One region of the Streptomyces sp. GQ60 genome, then DNA from elsewhere that is predicted to be linked to it. Evidence: riboswitches for the same ligand, from Rfam matches in the RefSeq annotation. Region 1 holds a riboswitch; the other holds the start of a gene.
What was found. Region 1 has a riboswitch for glycine ahead of gcvT (glycine cleavage system aminomethyltransferase GcvT). Riboswitches for the same ligand answer to the same signal wherever they lie in the genome.
Positions count from the first base shown of each region.

Region 2: it holds a riboswitch for glycine, as region 1 does, so the genes downstream of both, gcvP (aminomethyl-transferring glycine dehydrogenase) here and gcvT (glycine cleavage system aminomethyltransferase GcvT) in region 1, are expected to answer to the same signal.

Region 1 covers NZ_JCAXEG010000001.1:1,043,666-1,046,870, forward strand. The annotation lists gene glyA (serine hydroxymethyltransferase) at 1-211, opposite strand, end outside; gene gcvH (glycine cleavage system protein GcvH) at 227-610, opposite strand; gene gcvT (glycine cleavage system aminomethyltransferase GcvT) at 738-1,853, opposite strand; glycine riboswitch at 2,036-2,139, opposite strand; gene AC6CKD_RS04795 (AAA family ATPase) at 2,336-2,992, shown strand; gene AC6CKD_RS04800 (enhanced serine sensitivity protein SseB) at 3,166-3,205, shown strand, end outside.
Region 2 covers NZ_JCAXEG010000017.1:11,558-14,762, forward strand. The annotation lists gene AC6CKD_RS30735 (PRC-barrel domain-containing protein) at 406-771, opposite strand; glycine riboswitch at 891-989, shown strand; gene gcvP (aminomethyl-transferring glycine dehydrogenase) at 1,188-3,205, shown strand, end outside.

The DNA of each region.
Region 1 (3,205 bases):
CGTGCTCGCAGCCGCCGTAGTAGCGGCGGCCGGGGTAGCCCTCGGCGTACTTGTTGGTCAGGACCGAGCCCTGGGCCTCCATGACGGCGACCGGAGCGAAGTTCTCCGACGCGATCATTTCCAGGGTGGACTGCTGGCGCACGAGTTCGGCGTCGACGGCGGCGGCGACGTCGGGGTCGAGCTCGTGGAGGGGGGTGTTCAGTACGGACATCAGGATCCCCTGGGGTCAGTTGCCGGAGGTGAGAGCGGTGTACTCGCCGAAGGAGAGCACGTCCTTGGGCTCCTCGGAGATGCGCACCTTGAACAGCCAGCCGCCCTCGAAGGGGGCGGAGTTCACCAGCGCCGGGTCGTCGACGACGTCCTGGTTGAACTCGACGATCTCACCGGAGACGGGGGAGTACAGGTCGCTGACCGACTTGGTCGACTCCAGCTCGCCACAGGTCTCACCCTCGGTCACGGTGTCGCCGACCTCGGGAAGCTGGGCGTAGACGACGTCACCGAGCGCGTTGGCCGCGAACTCCGTGATGCCGACCGTCGCGACGCCGTCCTCGGCGTCCGACAGCCACTCGTGCTCCTTGGTGTAACGCAGCTTCTGCTGGGGGTTGCTCATGACCTGATTCTCCTGGATGCGGGGGAGTGGATACGAACGGTGTGTCTTGCGTACCGAGACGGGGCGCGGGGGAGCGGCCGTACGGGAGACCCGGGCGGCCGGGGCTCCCCGGGAACAGCGGTGAGAGTTACTTCTGCCGCTTGTAGAACGGCAGGGCCACGACCTCGTACGCCTCATGCGTACCGCGAATGTCCACGCCGACGCCGGAGGTGCCGGGCGCGGCGTGCGCCGCGTCGACATAGGCCATCGCGATCGGCTTGCCGAGCGTCGGGGACGGGGCGCCCGAGGTGACCTCGCCGACGACCTGGCCGTCGAAGGTCACGGAGAAGCCGGCGCGCGGAACGCGGCGGCCCTCGGCGATCAGGCCGACCAGCTTGCGCGGCGGGTTGGAGGCGGCGCGCTCGGCGGCGGCCTCCAGGGCGGCGCGGCCGACGAAGTCGCCCTCCTTCTCGAACTTCACGACCCGGCCCAGCCCCGCGTCGAACGGGGTGAGGGAGGTGGTCAGCTCGTGCCCGTACAGCGGCATGCCCGCTTCCAGGCGCAGGGTGTCGCGGCAGGACAGGCCGGCCGGGACCAGGCCGACGCCCTCGCCCGCCTTGGTCAGCGCCTGCCACAGCTCCACGGCGTGCTCGGGGGAGACGAACAGCTCGAAGCCGTCCTCGCCGGTGTAGCCGGTACGCGCGATCAGCGCGGGCACCCCGGCGACCGTGCCGGGCAGGCCGGCGTAGTACTTCAGCCCGTCCAGGTCGGCGTCGGTGAGGGAGGCGAGGATGCCCGGGGACTCCGGACCCTGCACGGCGAGCAGCGCGTACGCGTCGCGGTCGTCGCGGACCTCGGCGTCGAAGCCGGCGGCGCGCTCGGTGATCGCGTCCAGGACGACCTGGGCGTTGGAGGCGTTCGCGACGACCATGAACTCGGTCTCGCCGAGGCGGTAGACGATCAGGTCGTCGAGGATCCCGCCGTCTTCCTGGCAGATGTGCGTGTATCGGGCGCGGCCGACGCCGACGGTGGAGATGTTGCCGACCAGGGCGTAGTCCAGGACCTTGACGGCCTCGGGGCCGGTCAGGGTGATCTCGCCCATGTGGGACAGGTCGAACAGGCCGGCCTTGGTGCGGACGGCGTTGTGCTCGTCGCGCTCGCTGGCGTACCGCAGGGGCATGTCCCAGCCCGCGAAGTCGGTCATGGTCGCACCGAGGGAACGGTGCAGCGCATCGAGGGCGGTCAGGCGGGGGGCAGTGCTCATGGGTGTGGCTCCCGGGTCCCAGGGCATGACATGACGAGGAGGAGTTCCTCCCCATCTGTCATCGGAACCTGAGAGGTTCGCCGAGAGTTCCCCTACCAGGGGAAGGTCGTCGACTTGCACCTTGGGTGGAGCCGTCGCCCGAGCCCTTACGGGCGCTGGCGCGGCTCGCTTTTCAGATCTGCCTCATCCACGCGGTACGGGGCCTGAGAGATTCAAGGGAGGTACTTGCTCCTTCGGCGCCCGGGCACCGCCTCGCGGCGTGCCGGGACTCTCCCGCGCGGATTCAAGCGGCCGGTATGCAGTTAGGTGTCCAGATGGCGCACATCATTGCACGAGGCGCGGCCGAATGGGGGAGGGGGTCCGCAAGCGGAGCGGAACCGGGCACCCCGGATTACCGTCTCTTTACACTCAGGGGGACCGGGTCCAGGCGACCCGTCGCGGGGGAGGCGATCACAGTGCGGAGATTCGGAGTACTGGCGGCGATGAGCACCGGCACCGGCACCGTCGGGGGCGCGATGGCCGGCGTGCCGTCGCAGCGCGGCGTCGTCCGGGATCCGGCGGCGGGCGGGGAGCCCGGAGCCGTACGGGACCTGCGCGGGGTCGAGGGCCCGCGGCGGCTCCGCTTCGCCGACGGGGACGTGGTGGTGGTCTCCGGACTGCCCGGCGGCGGCAAGAGCACCCTGATCAAGCGGGCCGCGGAGGGCGGCGGCATCGACTCCCAGGACGCCCGCGAGCGGTGGGAGCGCCGGATGCCGGCCGCCCTGCCCTACGCGGTGTACCGCCCCGCGGTCCGCATCGCGCACTACTGGGGCCTGTGGCGGGTGCTCCGCTCCGGGGCCCCGGCCGTCGTCCACGACTGCGGTACGCAGAGCTGGGTACGGTCGCTGCTGGCCTCGGCCGCCCGGCGGCGCGGCCGCGCGCTGCACCTGGTGCTGCTGGACACCACCCCCGAGGAGGCGCGGGCCGGGCAGGCGGCGCGGGGCCGGGGCGTGTCGGCGTACGCCTTCGCCCGGCACCGGGGCGCGGTGGCCCGGCTGCTGCGCGAGGCCGAGGCGGGCCGCCCGCCGGCCGGCTGCGCCTCCGTGACCCTCCTGGACCGCCCGGCGGCGTCCCGGCTGACGTCGATCGGCTTCCGCTAGCGGCGGCGGCCCGCGGAGGCGGACCCGGCGGCCGGGGTGGCTGACCCGGCGGAGGCGGACCCGGCGCGGGCGGACCGACGGAGGTGGACCCGGCGCGGGCGGCCCCCGGTCGGGGCGTCGCGGGCGCCCGTTAATCTCTGGGCGAGACCAAGGGCAAGCGAGCGGAGACGTACATGTGGCCGGGTAACGAGCTGGAGCAGGTGCTCGGGGCGG
Region 2 (3,205 bases), on a different contig from region 1:
GAGCAACGAGTTGCCAGCCGCGGCCGTCACCGCGAGGTGTCGCGTGCCGGCCGTCAGCCTTCGGCCGCCTGCTGTGGGATGCCGGGTGTCGGGCTGGCCAGTGCCTGAGCGCCCGAGTGCGCCGGCTCGCTGTTCGAGTGCCGCTGTCTGCAACGCAGCCGGCAGGGAAGTGGTCCCTGCCCTTTGCCGGGTAGCGAGTGGACCTCCCACCCGTCGGGCGGCTGACTAGCCCCCGCCCGCAGCCGCTGGGGCTCTGCTGTCGCGGGTGCTCAAATGGCTGTTTCCCGGGCCCAGGTGTGGGGTCTGGTGGGGTTGGTCGGCGGGGCCGGTGTGGTCCTTCGTGGGGGGAGGTGGGGAGGGGGGCCGCTGCCCCGGTTCGGGGGGTGGGGCAGCGGGGGTGGTGGGTTAGGGGGCTTCGGGGGTTCTGGGGCCGAAGTCGTGTTGGAAGTCGGTCGGAAGTGCCAGGTCCAGGCCGTAGTGATGGTAGAGCTGCAGCTCCTGTTCGGGGGAGAGGTGGCGGCCGACGCCGAAGTCGGGGGCGTCCTTGATGAGGGAGCGTTCGAAGGGCACGCGCAGGGTGTCGCCCACCATCTCGCTGGGCTCCAGCGGGACGAAGGCGTCCCGGCTGAAGAGTCCGGTGCGTACGGCGGCCCATTCCGGGACGCCCGTGGCGTCGTCGAGGTAGACCTCGTCGACGGTGCCGATCTTGGTGCCATTGCGGTCGAACGCCTTGCGGCCGATCAGACTGCGGGGATCGATGTCGGTCTGCACGGTCCGGTCCCTCCGTTGGGGCGCAACTCCTCCGTAATGACTACAAAAGTGCATTTCCGGGGAGGGGGCCACTCGAGGGAGGCCCCCAGATCCTCGCTGGTAGGCTGGGTGATGGCTGTCGACCCTGTGCGGGAGAGTCCTCCGAGTGAGTGAGACGGAGGCGCCGAAGGAGCAAATCCTCCCCGGAATCTCTCAGGCATACGTACCGCACGTGGTGAGGCCACTCTGGAAAGTAGGGGCGGGTACCGGGCGCGCAGTGCCGGTCCCTCTCCTCACCGACGGTGAAAGCCGGACCTCGTGGGTGATCCCCGCGCGGCCCGGTGAAGCTCTCAGGTTGTGATGACAGAGGGGGAGGCCGTCCGGGTGCCCGCGCCGTGGTGCCCCTCGCAGGTCGTACGACCAGGAGGCCTCCGTACATGACCGCCAACCGCATTTCGCTCTCCCAGCTGGAGCGAGGCATCCCCTTCGAGCAGCGCCACATCGGCCCGGATGCCGAGGCGCAGGCGAAGATGCTCGCTCAGGTGGGCTACGGCTCCCTCGACGAGCTCACCGCCGCCGCGGTGCCGGATGTGATCAAGACCACCGCCGCGCTGAACCTGCCCGAGGCGCGGACCGAGGCCGAGGTGCTCGCCGAGCTGCGTCAGCTCGCCGACCGCAACCAGGTCCTCTCGTCGATGATCGGGCTGGGTTACTACGGCACGTTCACGCCGCCGGTGATCCTGCGCAACGTCATGGAGAACCCGTCCTGGTACACGGCCTACACGCCGTACCAGCCGGAGATCTCCCAGGGCCGCCTCGAAGCCCTGCTGAACTTCCAGACCGTCGTCGCCGAGCTGACGGGCCTGCCGACCTCCGGCGCCTCCCTGCTCGACGAGGGCACCGCCGCCGCCGAGGCCATGACGCTGGCCCGCCGGGTGGGCAAGGCCAAGGGCGACGTCTTCCTCGTCGACGCCGACGCGCTGCCGCAGACCATCGCGGTGATCGAGACGCGTGCCGAGCCGATCGGCATCGAGGTCGTGGTCGCGGACCTGTCGGACGGGATTCCGGCCGAGATCGCCGAGCGCGGCGTCTACGGCGTGCTCCTGCAGTACCCGGGTGCTTCCGGTGCCGTGCGGGAGATCAAGCCGGTCATCGAGCAGGCGCACGCGCTCGGCGCCATCGTCGCCGTCTCCGCCGACCTGCTCGCCCTGACCCTGCTGACCTCGCCGGGCGAGCTGGGCGCCGACATCGCGGTCGGCACCACCCAGCGCTTCGGCGTCCCGATGGGCTTCGGCGGACCGCACGCCGGCTACATGGCCGTCCAGGCCAAGCACGCCCGCTCGCTGCCCGGCCGCCTCGTCGGCGTCTCCGTGGACGCGGACGGCAACAAGGCGTACCGCCTGGCGCTGCAGACCCGTGAGCAGCACATCCGCCGCGAGAAGGCCACCAGCAACATCTGCACCGCGCAGGTGCTGCTCGCAGTCATGGCCGGCATGTACGCCGTCTACCACGGCCCGGACGGCCTGCGGACGATCGCCCGCCGCACCCACCGCTACGCCGCCCTGCTCGCCGCTGGCCTGCGGGCCGGCGGGGTCGAGATCGTGCACGGCGCCTACTTCGACACCGTCACCGCGCGCGTCCCCGGCCGGGCCGCAGAGGTAGTGGCCGCGGCCCGCGAGGGTGGGGTCAACCTGTACCAGGTCGACGCCGACCTGGTCTCCGCCGCCTGTGACGAGACCACCCTGCGCGCCGACGTGGAAGCGGTGTGGGCGGCCTTCGGGGTCACCACGGATCTGGAGGTGCTCGACGCCACCACGGCCGACGCGCTTCCCGAGGGCCTGCTGCGCGAGGACGCGTACCTGACCCACCCGGTCTTCCACCAGCACCGTTCCGAGACGGCGATGCTGCGCTACCTGCGCAAGCTCTCGGACAAGGACTACGCGCTGGACCGCGGCATGATCCCGCTGGGCTCTTGCACCATGAAGCTCAACGCGACCACCGAAATGGAGTCGGTCACCTGGCCCGAGTTCGGCCAGGTGCACCCGTTCGCCCCGGTCGAGCAGGCCGAGGGGTACCTCACGCTCATCACCGAGCTGGAGGAACGTCTCTGCGAGGTCACCGGCTACGACAAGGTCTCCATTCAGCCGAACGCCGGCTCCCAGGGTGAGCTCGCCGGCCTGCTGGCCGTCCGTGCGTACCACCGGGCGAACGGCAACGAGCAGCGCACCGTCTGCCTCATCCCGTCCTCCGCGCACGGCACCAACGCCGCCAGCGCCGTGATGGCCGGCATGAAGGTCGTCGTCGTCAAGACCGCCGACGACGGCGAGGTGGACGCGGACGACCTGCGCGCCAAGATCGAGCAGTACCGCGAAGAGCTCGCCGTGCTGATGATCACGTACCCCTCCACGCACGGTGTGTTCGAGGAGCACGTCGCCGACATCTGTGCCCAGGTGCA